Linked DNA regions of Granulicella sibirica. The protein of the gene in region 1 binds, or shares a complex with, the protein of each later gene. Links are inferred from orthologs where the notes say so. Each region holds a gene or a part of one and is shown in the gene's direction. Other genes may lie near its edges.

Region 1 (5,556 bases):
GAAAGTCCGCCGACAAGGTCTCAATGGTAATAGCCTGCGCATCCTGAATCGTGAAGGTGACCCCGTAGGAGGATCCTGTGGCGGCAACACTTCCTTTTCTTGGCCGCACGGCGAGATGCACGTTCGTGATCTTACGGGCCAGTTCCGGATGAAGCTTTTCAGAGCGTTCCTGACCGACACCACAGAGATAGAAGAGGCGATCCTGAAGTTCGATGGAGCCGTCGGTCATCTCTGGATAAATCTGGGGAGCGGTATTTGAGACGAGGCATCCGATGCAGTGCTTCCATGGTCTGAATCCGTGGACGTACCGGCCCCAGAGATGTTTGAACTTCATGGGAGCAGTGTTGAGGCCGGAGATCGTAAGGTGCATGGGCCATCGTAGCCTACACGGTAGATCCCGGTGGCGCTGCACCTCGAAGCCTACGGTTCATGGGTTCGGAGAGGTAGCGAGCGGTGAGCCAGCCCAGGGGCGCGGTGAGCAGGGGGATCGCGAGGAACCAGAGCAGAAGTGGTCCGCGATGAATTTTGGCGTAGAGCATAGTTCCCCAGACGATGAGGAACTCGTGGGTGAGATAGACCTCGTAGCTGTGGCGTCCGTACCAGCGGATGGGAGCGGTCCACGGGCGTCCGCGGCGTGGGCGGAGAACCGTTGCGAACATGATGAGGCAGGCTCCCAGAGCCAATGTGCTTTCAGCGATGCCACTGCGGCCGAAGGGGCGCATCCACGTGTAGCGAGGCCAGATGATGATCCAGAGGATCGTGGCTGCGCCGATGACGTTGAGAGCGATGAGGAGCGCTGGTCTGATGGGGCGCTTTGCGAGGTGGTTAGTGAGGAGTGCGGTGAGGCAACCGAGGGCGATGCCATCCATGCTGGCCAGGTAGGAGGTGTCCCTCCACATGTCGTTCGCGGGCAAGACGCTTCGGGCAAGGGGGCCGAGGATGATGAAGGTGGTGAGGATGGTGAGGAAGATCCATCTGCCGCGTGGGAGGCGGAAGGCCAAGAGGCAGACGAGGGGGAAGAAGACGTAGAACATCTCTTCGACCGAGAGGCTCCAGAGGACGTCCCAGTTGGCGGGGAGGTAGGAGTGCATTTTGATGGCTTCGAGCCAGTTGAGGTGGAAGGTGAAGGCGGAGAAGAGGGCTAGGGGAAGGGTGGTTCCCTTGACGCGGAAGCCTGCGGCGTGGGTGAGGTGGAGGACGCTGAGGATTGCCAGCAGGGATAAAAGAAGGGGCGCGATGCGGGCGAAGCGGATGCGGTAGAAGGTTGCGGGACGCATGTTCTCGAGTCCACCGAAGCGGCGGAGCGAGGTGAGCGTGATGAGGAAGCCGGAGACGGCGAAGAAGAGGGTGACGCCGTTGCCTCCGTTGCGGAAGAGGATGTACTGCAGGCGCGGGAGGATGTGCTGATCGAGTTGGAAGCCGGCGAAGTACATGCGCAGCCAGAGGTGGAGCAGGACGACGGAGAGGATGGAGAGGCCGCGGAGCAGGTCGACACCCGCGAAGCGTGGGGTGACGGGCCCGGAAGCTTCGTTCGGGGTCATGGGTCGATGGTATCGGGGTGTGGGGCAGGTGGAGGGGGATGTGCCGTTATACTCAACAGTGCGATGAGTGATGAGAATCAGGTGAATGTTGGCGAGGCTGTTGCGGTGGAGGAGGCGAAGGCCGCCGCGCCGCAGACGATGAACATCAACGAGATTATGGCGCTTCTGCCGCACCGATACCCGTTCCTTCTTGTCGACCGGGTGCTTGAGGTGGAGCGGAAGACTCGGATCGTCGCCATCAAGAATGTGACGATCAATGAGCCTTTTTTTCAGGGACACTTTCCTGGGTATCCGCTGATGCCGGGCGTGCTGATGGTCGAGGCGATCGCGCAGACGGGCGGGGCTCTGCTGCTGTCGGAGATTCCGGATCGGGACTCGAAGCTGATGGTGTTTACCAGCATTGAAGAGGCGAAGTTTCGGCGGCCGGTGACTCCGGGGGATCAGCTACGGATTGAAGTTACGGTGCTGCAGTGGCGGAGCCGTGCGGTAAAGATGAAGGGTGTGATCACAGTTGAGGGCAAGACTGTTTGCGATGCGACGGTGATGTGTCAGGTGGTGCCTCGGGCGGCGAAGAAGGCCGTGGAGGCGGAGGGCGCTTGAGCATCCATGCGACTGCGATCGTTGCAGAAGGCGCGAGAGTTCCGGACTCGTGCAGCGTGGGGCCTTACTGCATCGTTGGCGCGGATGTGGTGCTGGGTGAGGATTGCAGGCTGGTGTCGCATGTGGTGCTGGATGGGCATACGACGTTAGGGGCGCGGAATAGGGTGTTTCCGTTTGCGAGCCTTGGCTGCTCGCCACAGGATCTGAAGTATGCGGGCGAACCTACGCGGCTTGTGATGGGGGATGACAACACGGTGCGGGAGTCGGTGACGATCTCGCGGGGGACCGTTGGCGGTGGGGGCGTGACGACTGTCGGGTCGGGATGTTTGATCATGGCTTATACGCATATCGGGCACGACTCGCATATCGGCAACGGGTGCATCTTGGCGAACTCGGCTACGCTAGCGGGGCATGTGATTGTCGAGGACTATGCGGTCGTGGGGGCGCTTTGCCCGGTGCACCAGTTCTGCCGGATCGGAAAGTACAGCTATATCGGTGGGGGCACGACGATCACGCAGGATGTACTGCCTTTCTCGCTGACGAGTATCGAACGGAATAACCATGCGTATGGGTTGAACAAGGTCGGGCTGGAGCGGAGGGGATTCACGCCGGTGCAGATCAAGGAGCTTCGGCATGCGTATCGATTGCTGACAGGCTCGAAGATGAATACGAGCGATGCCCTGAAGGCGATGCGGGAGACGCTCGAGGGGTCTCCTGATGCGGAGCATGTGAAGTATCTGGTTGAGTTTATTGCGGCGAGTGAGCGCGGGATCATCAAGTAGGTGGGTGTGGCTTCGATGGGCGAGATTTCGATCAGCGATACTGGGCGGCTCGGGCTGATCGCTGGGAACGGGCGCTTTCCCTTTTTGTTACTGGAGGCGGCTCGGGCGCATGGGTTGACCGTGGTGGTTGCGGCGATCAAGGAAGAGACCGATGCGGAGATGGATGTGAGGGCGGTACATGATCCGCAGGTCATTGTGCACTGGCTTTCGCTTGGGGAGTTATCGAAACTGATCGAGACATTTCAACGTGAAGGTGTGGCTCGGGCCGTGATGGCGGGGCAGGTGAAGCATAAGCAGATCTTTTCTTCGATACGGCCGGACTGGCGGCTGGCGAAGCTTCTGATGAGTCTGCGAACGCGTAATACGGACATGCTGCTTGGGGCTATTGCGAAGGTGCTTGGAGACGAGGGGATCGAGTTGATTAGCTCGACGGCTTATCTTGAGCCTCTGCTGGCGAAGGTTGGGGTGTTGACGGCGCGGGGGCCATCCGATGAAGAGCAGAAGGATGTGGCTTATGGACGCTCGGTGGCGCGTGGTCTGGCGGCGTGGGACCTGGGGCAAACGGTGGTGATCGCGGGGCAGGCTTGCGTGGCGGTCGAGGCGATGGAGGGAACGGACGCGACGATCCTGCGGGCGGGTGAGTTGTTGCGGGGTCGAGGTGTTGAGGAGACACTGCTGGGAAGTGCGTTGACGGTGGTGAAGGTCGCGAAGCCAAACCAGGATATGCGGTTCGATGTGCCGGTGATCGGGGTGGCGACGATTGAGGCGATGAAGAAGGCAGGGGCCACTTGTTTATGCGTTGAAGCGGGGCGGACGCTGCTGTTCGATCCGGAGGCGGTGGTGAGGACGGCGGACGGAGCGGGGATCGCCATTGTGGGCGAAAGTGCTTCGCAGGTTTGAGGGCTTCGTGACACAACCAAAGCGGGGCGGGCGTAGTATGGCTAGTGCGTGCCTGGGCGCTCGTGTTGTGCGCGAAGCTTCTGACCCCGGCACCGATAGGGAGTGAGAGATGATTCGCAAAGGACTTCTGGGCAAAGCTCTTGGTGTTGCCGCTGTGGCAGCCGCCGTCACTGTAGGCGGTTTTGGACTGAAAGCTCACGCTGCCGCAGGCGATTCCGTTCAGCCGGGTGCGGTCGCACCCAACTTCACCCTGCCTTCGCAAGAAGATAAGCCCGTGTCGCTGACGGACTATAAGGGCAAGTGGGTTGTGCTGTACTTCTATCCGAAGGACCAGACGACGGGATGCACGATCGAGGCACATAACTTCCAGCGGGACATGCCGAAGTACACGGCGGCGAACGCGGTGGTGCTTGGCGTGTCGCTCGATACCGTGGAAGGGCACAAGGCTTGGTGCGCGAAAGATACGTTCAGCTTCAAGCTGCTAGCGGATCCGGATCATAAAGTTGTGGATGCGTATGGCGTTCCGGTGAAGAGCATGGGCCCGATGAAGTTCGCGAGCCGCGAGACATTCCTGATCAACCCGGATGGCAAAGTGGTGAAGGTGTGGCCGGACGTAAAGGTCGCGAACCACAGCGAAGAAGTGCTTGCCGAGATCGCCACGGCGAAGTAATAAGGTAGGGATGAAAGGCCCGGTTCCTCAAGTGAGGAGCCGGGCCTTTTTCTGTTAGGGCGACCGTAAGACCGCGAGGAGGTGCTTACTTCTTGGCAGCGGTCTTCTTGCTCGCAGCTTTCTTTGCCGGGGCTGCCTTCTTGGCAGTCTTCTTGGCTGGGGCGGCAACCTTCTTGGCGACCGTCTTCTTTGCCGGAACCGCTGTCTTCTTAGCGGGGGTTGTTTTTGCCGGAGCCTTCTTGGCTACCGTCTTCTTCGCCGGAGCCGCCGTCTTCTTCGCTGCTGCTTTCTTCGTTGCCAAGGGAGTACCTCTCGTTAGTAGTTTTGTGCTGCCGATGCTCTTTTTGGCGGTCGCCTTCTTAGGAGCGACCTGACCGCCGCGTTGAGCACTCGACTTCTTCGCGGCAGATGTTGGAGTGGATTTTTTAGCGGCCTTTTTCAAGGTTGCGCCCTTCTTGGCGGGGACGGATTTCACCGGCGTTTTCTTCGCCGGGATCTTTTTGGCGGCCTTCTTCAGCGGCGCGGCCTGCTTGAGCGGAGCGCTCTTCTTCGCAGAAGCCTTGACTGGAGCGGCCTTCGCAGAAGCCTTGACTGGAGCGGCCTTCGCAACCACCTTCACGGGCGCGCTCTTCTTGGCGGAAGCGGCTTTGATAGGCGCAACTTTCTGGGCTGGCGCCGGGGTTGTCTTCGTGAAAGTCTTTTTAGCTGCGATCTTTTTAGAAGCGATCTTCTTCGAGGCGACTTTCTTTGCCATCTTCTTTGCTGCTGGCTGATTCGATGGCAGGCTCTTGAGTGCTTCGCCTACGCTGACTGCTGCGGCGCTTGGTTCCGGCTCTTCGGATAGCGAGGTAGCCGGCGTGTATCCATCGACTGGGTTCGAGGGAGCGGCTTCGAGCTCTGCGTCCTCAGAGTGAGTGCCGGTGTGAAGGAGAGCGTCGGGACCGGGCTGCGCGGTGCCGGCTGTGTCGGCACCCTCGTCGTCTTCTTCATCATCATCGGAGGTCAATGTGACCTCGTCTTCTTCGTCATCCTCTTCGTCATCAAACTCGTTTGAGTTTAGCGA
Region 2 (5,485 bases), on another replicon or contig:
TTTCAACAAAGACTTTACCGCGGCGAAGTATGTTGAGCTGCAGAAGCGGCTCGACGCGGCGGCGCGTACGCAGGTTCAGTTTCGTGTGTGCGAGACCCCAGCCTTCTTTCCCAAGGAAATGCTCGACGAGTTGGCAGAGGTGGGGATCGAGCTGACGCGACAACTTGTTGAGAACCCGGAGTACATGAGGATATCGTCGGGATCGATTCCGGCCGAGTACCGGGTTCCGCGAGAGACTCCGTGGCCGGAGTTCATGACGGTCGACTTCGGCCTGGTGCGGGCGGCGGATGGGTCGCTGAAGCCGAAGCTAGTGGAGATGCAGGCGTTCCCTTCGGTCTTCGGCTATCAGGACGTCCTTTCGCGGGAGTATTGTTCGGTCTTCGATTTGCCCAAGGAACTTCGGTGGCATCTTGGCGGGCACGATGAGGCGAGTTATTGGGAGCTGCTGCGCCGGGTGATCGTTGGGAAGCATGACCCGAAGCACGTTGTCCTGGCTGAGGTTGAGCCGGAGCATCAAAAGACGCTTCCAGACTTCAAGGTGTACGAAGAGCGGCTTGGAATTGTGACCGTGGATGTAGCGAAACTGGAAAAGGTTGGCCGCAAGCTTTTTTACCTGAACGATTCAGGCGAACTGGTCGATATACACAGGGTATTCAACCGGGCAATCGTCGATGAGATCGAGCGCAAGGGGATCGAGCTGGCTTTTCGGTACTGCGACGATCTGGATGTGGAGTGGGCCGGGCATCCGAACTGGTTTTTTCGGATCAGCAAGTTCTCGCTTCCGTATCTCGACCACGCATCGGTGCCGGCAGCGGTATTTTTGAACGACTGGTTTGATGGAAAGGGCAGAACGAAGCTGCCCTCGGATCGAAATGAAGTGCTGTTGAAGCCTTTGTACTCCTTTGCCGGGAAGGGGATCCAGTTCGCCCCAACGGACGCAGAGCTGGAAGCGATCCCGGTTGAAGAGAGAAGTTTGTATTTGTTACAGGAAAGAGTACATTTTCAACCTGTGATCGAAACTCCGCACGGGATGACCCAGGCGGAGATCCGGGTGATGTATCTGTGGCCGGAAGGCGGAAGGATGGAACCGGTGATCAGCCTGGTACGAATGGGACGCGGATTGATGATGGGCGTTGATCACAATCGGGACCAGGAATGGATTGGCGGGTCGGCAGCGCTTTACCCGGCATAAAGGTTTATAACGCAACGCGGCTGGAGGATGCATCTTGGTAACAGACTGGCAGAAGTTGATGACCGATACGCCGGTGCGCTCCGCCGTCCGGTTTCCCATTCGCATGGGAATCTGGCTCGAGACCGAACACGGCCGGTGTGAGGCGATGACCGAAGATATTTCGGCGAACGGACTTCTGTTCAGTGGTGACAGGCTGCCCGAGGTTGACAGCCGGATCGAATTCACAATGACGATGCCGGCAGCTATCATGGGCAACGCAAGAGATCTCATCATCCATTGTGTTGGACGCATCGTACGTCATCAGAGACGGTTGACGGATGACCTCGCCGCAGCAGTGATTGACGAATATGTACTCGGAGGCTAGGGATATTATGTCGGAAACGGGGGGGCAGACTCTGGAATCTCAAGAAATGGCTGAAGAAGCATCGAAACAGCTTGGGATCCGGGTTATTCTTGCAGATTCTCAGGCCATCTATCGCGTTGGCATGCGGAAGGTATTCGCGGTGGAGGACGACATTCGCGTCGTCGCCCAGGCCGAGTCGTTAGCGAACCTTTACCTAGCGTTGCAGCGCTACCCCACGGATGTGGTTGTTCTCGAAGGGCAACTGATTGCAGGGACGACGGACGCGATTCCGGAGCTCGTCCGGACGGCTCCCGACGCGAAACTGATTGTGCAGGTGGTGGAGACGGACGAGGCAAACACGGTAGAACTCTACCGCCGCGGCGTGCGCGGAGTGGTTCCACGGTCGATCACGCCGGACCTGCTGATCAAGTGCGTGCGGAAGATCGCCGCGGGCGAGACGTGGATCGACAACCAGTCGGTTAGCTGGGTGATCGATGCGTACCGTGCACAGGCGACCTCGCTGACCGGACCGAAGACACAGCCGAAGCTCTCGAAGAAGGAACTGGCGATTATCAGTTGCATCACGCGCGGCATGCGTAACAAGGAAATCGCCTACCAGATCGGGACGACGGAGCAGGTCATCAAGAATTACCTGCGCAAGGTATATGACAAGCTTGGGGTCTCCGACCGGCTTGAGCTCGCGCTTTACTGCCTGCATCACCAGTTGCTGAAGAAGTACACGGCTGACCCGGATGTGCTCCCCGTCGCACAGGCCACGCCGCTGCGTTCGAAGATGTAACGGAGTAGGTTGCTTTTCAAGCAGGCCACCGCGTCGCCGCGGGGCTGAGCTGTTCGATTCCTCCCGATGACAATCCCGCGAAACGCTCCTGGCAAATGCTAGGATGGGCGAACCTATGGGCATGCTCGCGGAGTGGCGTGGATTGACGAAGACACAGCGGAGCACGTTCTTCGCGTGCTTTCTTGGATGGACGCTCGATGCGTTCGATTTCTTCCTGTTGACGGTGTGTCTGAAGGCGATCGCGACGGACTTCCACGTGGGCATCAAGCAGGTGGCGGAGGCGATCTTCTGGACGCTTGCGATGCGGCCAGTGGGGGCTTTTCTCTTCGGCCTGATGGCGGAGCGTTGGGGCAGACGGCCAACGCTGATGGTGAATATCATCGCGTTTTCGGTGTTCGAACTTGCGTCGGCGATTGCGCCTACTCTTCCTTTATTTCTGGTGTGCCGGGCTTTGTTCGGAGTCGCGATGGGCGGGGAGTGGGGCGTCGGCGCGGCGCTTGCGTTTGAGACGCTACCGGCGCGCGGGCGCGGGTTCTTTTCAGGAGTGCTACAGGAAGGGTATGTCGTCGGCAACCTGCTGGCGGCGGCGACCTATGGGCTTCTCTTTTCACACCTGCATGGGACGGGGATATGGACGCCGTGGCGTGTATTGTTCATGATCGGGGCGTCGCCGGCCCTGCTTGCCTTCTACCTGCGGTTCAAGGTGGAGGAGTCGCCGACGTGGCTTGAGGCGAAGGCGGAAAAGACGCGCAATCCGCATGTCGGGTTCGAGTGGGGCAAGCTGGTGACCTATCTCCCGAGCTTTCTCTTTCTGGTTGTGCTGATGACGGCGTTCACGAGTTTCAGCCATGGCACGCAGGATCTGTATCCTACGTTCCTCGAGAAGGATCGTGGGCTGTCGTCGGGGATGGTTGGTCTGGTGATTGTCGTCGGGAGCCTTGGGGCTCTATGCGGGGGGATCGTGTGCGGTTCGCTCTCGGAGCGCTTTGGGAGGAGGAAGGCGATTGTCGTTTCGTCCCTGCTGGCGATTCCGATGATTCCGCTGTGGGCGTGGTCCCATGGGGTGGTGGCGATGGCGGCTGGTGGCTTCATGATGCAGTTGATGGTGCAGGGAGCGTGGGGCGTGATTCCGGCGCACCTGAACGAGCTTTCGCCGGGGCCGGTGCGTGCGGTCTTTCCGGGATTCGCGTATCAGCTTGGGAATCTCTTGTCGTCGCGTAACGGGGTGTTTCAGGCAGGGCTGGCGCAGCGTTTTGCGGGTGGCATGCTTGGGCCTGTGCTCTCGGGAACCGTGCTTGTTGTGGCGGTCGTGGTGGCCGCGGTGACGGCGTCGGGCTCCGAGGCGAAGGGCGTTGAGCTTTCGGTGGCTGAAGAGACGAACGCTTAGTTTCCGAGCACGGTGAAGGCCGTGCTGCCGAGGTTGGCGGCGTAGGCGGTATGGGTCTTCGGGTCGACGACGAGCGCGTAAGGGTGGTCGCCGGCCTTGACCGTCTTGATGGCGCGGCGGGTGGCTTCGTCGATCAGCGTGACGGTGTTGTCGGCGGCATTGGCGACGTAGGCGACACCACGGCTTGCGTCGATAGCGATGGCCTGCGGATGTTCGCCGACGGTGATGGTGGCGAGAACCTTGCCGATGCCTCCGTCGATGATGGTGACAGAGCCGTCGCCGTAGTTCGCGACGAAGACGTTGCCGGTGGTGGAGTCGACGGCGATGGCGCTCGGCATCGCGCCGGTGTCGATCTTGCGGATGGACTTTGTTTCCACGTCGATCGCGGCGATGGAGGAATCCTGGATATGCGAGACGAAGAGAGTGCGCTCGGACTGCGCCAGACCCCAGAGATGGAGTGCGCCTGCAGGAAGCTTGCTGATTGCCTGCGTCTCGGTGTTGACGACAGTGAGGGCATCGCTCTCGTATCCGAGCAGGTAGATCTGCTTGCGCTTCGCATCGACGAGGATGGCGTCGGCTGAACCCGTCTTGATATCGGATGCCGTGTTGGTCTTGCCGTCTATGACGGTGAGGAGGTTGCTGAAGGTGAGTGAGACGTACACCTTGTTCGCGGTGTCGTCCGACGCGATGGCGTAGGCGCGGGCGGGCGTGGGGATGGTGGCGACGATGGCGTCGGTCCTGCTGTCGATGACCGAGACGGTTTTGTCTCCGGAGTTCGCCACGTAGAGCATGCCGGTGCGGTTGTTCATCGCGAGCGCCTCGGGGCCGACGCCGACCTTGATGGTTTTTGTGGCTCCGCTCTCGTCGATGACGGCGACTGAATCGTGCGAGCGGTCGACGGCGTAGACCTTGCCTGTGCTCTCGCTGAGGACGATTCCCGTGCGATTGACGAGGGTGGCGACGGCCTCGGGCGTTTGTGCTCCTAGCGCCGCGTAACTCAAGAAGAATGCGAATACGGCGAGACGCGGGGCATGGGGTAAAGTAGACTTTCTAAAGAAACGTTTGTTAGTGGCGCCGGGCCTGCCGAATACGAATGTCATACCTTACCTCATATCTTCTTCACGCAGACACCTAGAATAGTACCGAATTCCCGAGACAGGACTTTGACGATGCCTCTGAATGGACGCTTTCTTCCTTCGTATCTTGCCGCGATGCTGCTTGTGATTGGCTGTGCTGGAAGGATCTTCGGGCAGGCGAAGCCGCCGGTCGCGCCGACTTACAAGGTGCTTGCTATCGCGGAGACGGGTGGGATTCATAAGCCTTTCGTCGATGCGGCAAAGATATGGCTCGCTCATGAAGCAACCGTCGATGGATTCACGATCGACTACATCGAAGACACGCAGAAGATCGATGCGGCGTACCTTTCGCAGTACAAGGTATTTCTCCAGTTGAACTATCCCCCGTATAACTGGACGCCCACGGCGATGAGCGCATTCCACGACGCGATTGAGAATGGAACGATTGGATGGGTCGGGTTTCATCATGCGACGTTGCTAGGTGAATTCGATGGGACGCAGATGTGGCCGTGGTTTTCGGAGTTCATGGGAGAGATCCGCTTCACGAAGTACATTCCCACCTTTGCGGATGGGGTTGTTACGGTCGAGGCTCCGAACCATCCGGTGATGCGGAACATCCCGGGTTCGTTCACGATCAAGCAGGAGGAGTGGTATACGTGGAGCCGGTCGCCGCGACCGAACGTGCGCG

Evidence for each region. Proteins that work in one complex are often made in the same cells at the same time.
Region 2: the proteins of lpxA (region 1) and GRAN_RS19140 are in contact, whole or in part, in a crystal structure (PDB 4J09), measured with the Escherichia coli proteins. The link is inferred for Granulicella sibirica from one-to-one orthologs.

What each region holds. Positions count from the first base shown.
Region 1 is NZ_RDSM01000001.1:2,523,844-2,529,399, forward strand. What follows is about bases 1,073-4,030. They hold lpxA (acyl-ACP--UDP-N-acetylglucosamine O-acyltransferase), read left to right. Parts: upstream 1,073-2,137; coding sequence 2,138-2,923; downstream 2,924-4,030. Other genes in these bases: GRAN_RS10525 (acyltransferase family protein), read right to left, coding at 1,073-1,541; fabZ (3-hydroxyacyl-ACP dehydratase FabZ), read left to right, coding at 1,605-2,141; GRAN_RS10540 (LpxI family protein), read left to right, coding at 2,939-3,823; GRAN_RS10545 (peroxiredoxin), read left to right, coding at 3,933-4,030. Also shown: GRAN_RS10520 (hypothetical protein), read right to left, coding at 1-370; more of GRAN_RS10525, read right to left, coding at 384-1,072; more of GRAN_RS10545, read left to right, coding at 4,031-4,493; GRAN_RS25885 (hypothetical protein), read right to left, coding at 4,579-5,556.
Region 2 is NZ_RDSM01000003.1:617,234-622,718, forward strand. What follows is about bases 1,699-4,585. They hold GRAN_RS19140 (MFS transporter), read left to right. Parts: upstream 1,699-2,449; coding sequence 2,450-3,721; downstream 3,722-4,585. Other genes in these bases: GRAN_RS19135 (response regulator transcription factor), read left to right, coding at 1,699-2,334; GRAN_RS19145 (YncE family protein), read right to left, coding at 3,718-4,585. Outside these bases: GRAN_RS19125 (ATP-grasp domain-containing protein), read left to right, coding at 1-1,192; GRAN_RS19130 (PilZ domain-containing protein), read left to right, coding at 1,227-1,556; more of GRAN_RS19135, read left to right, coding at 1,603-1,698; more of GRAN_RS19145, read right to left, coding at 4,586-4,722; GRAN_RS19150 (ThuA domain-containing protein), read left to right, coding at 4,891-5,485. UniProt on the Escherichia coli protein: Probably transports across the inner membrane the two dehydrated forms of N-acetylneuraminate (Neu5Ac), 2,7-anhydro-N-acetylneuraminate (2,7-AN) and 2-deoxy-2,3-didehydro-N-acetylneuraminate (2,3-EN).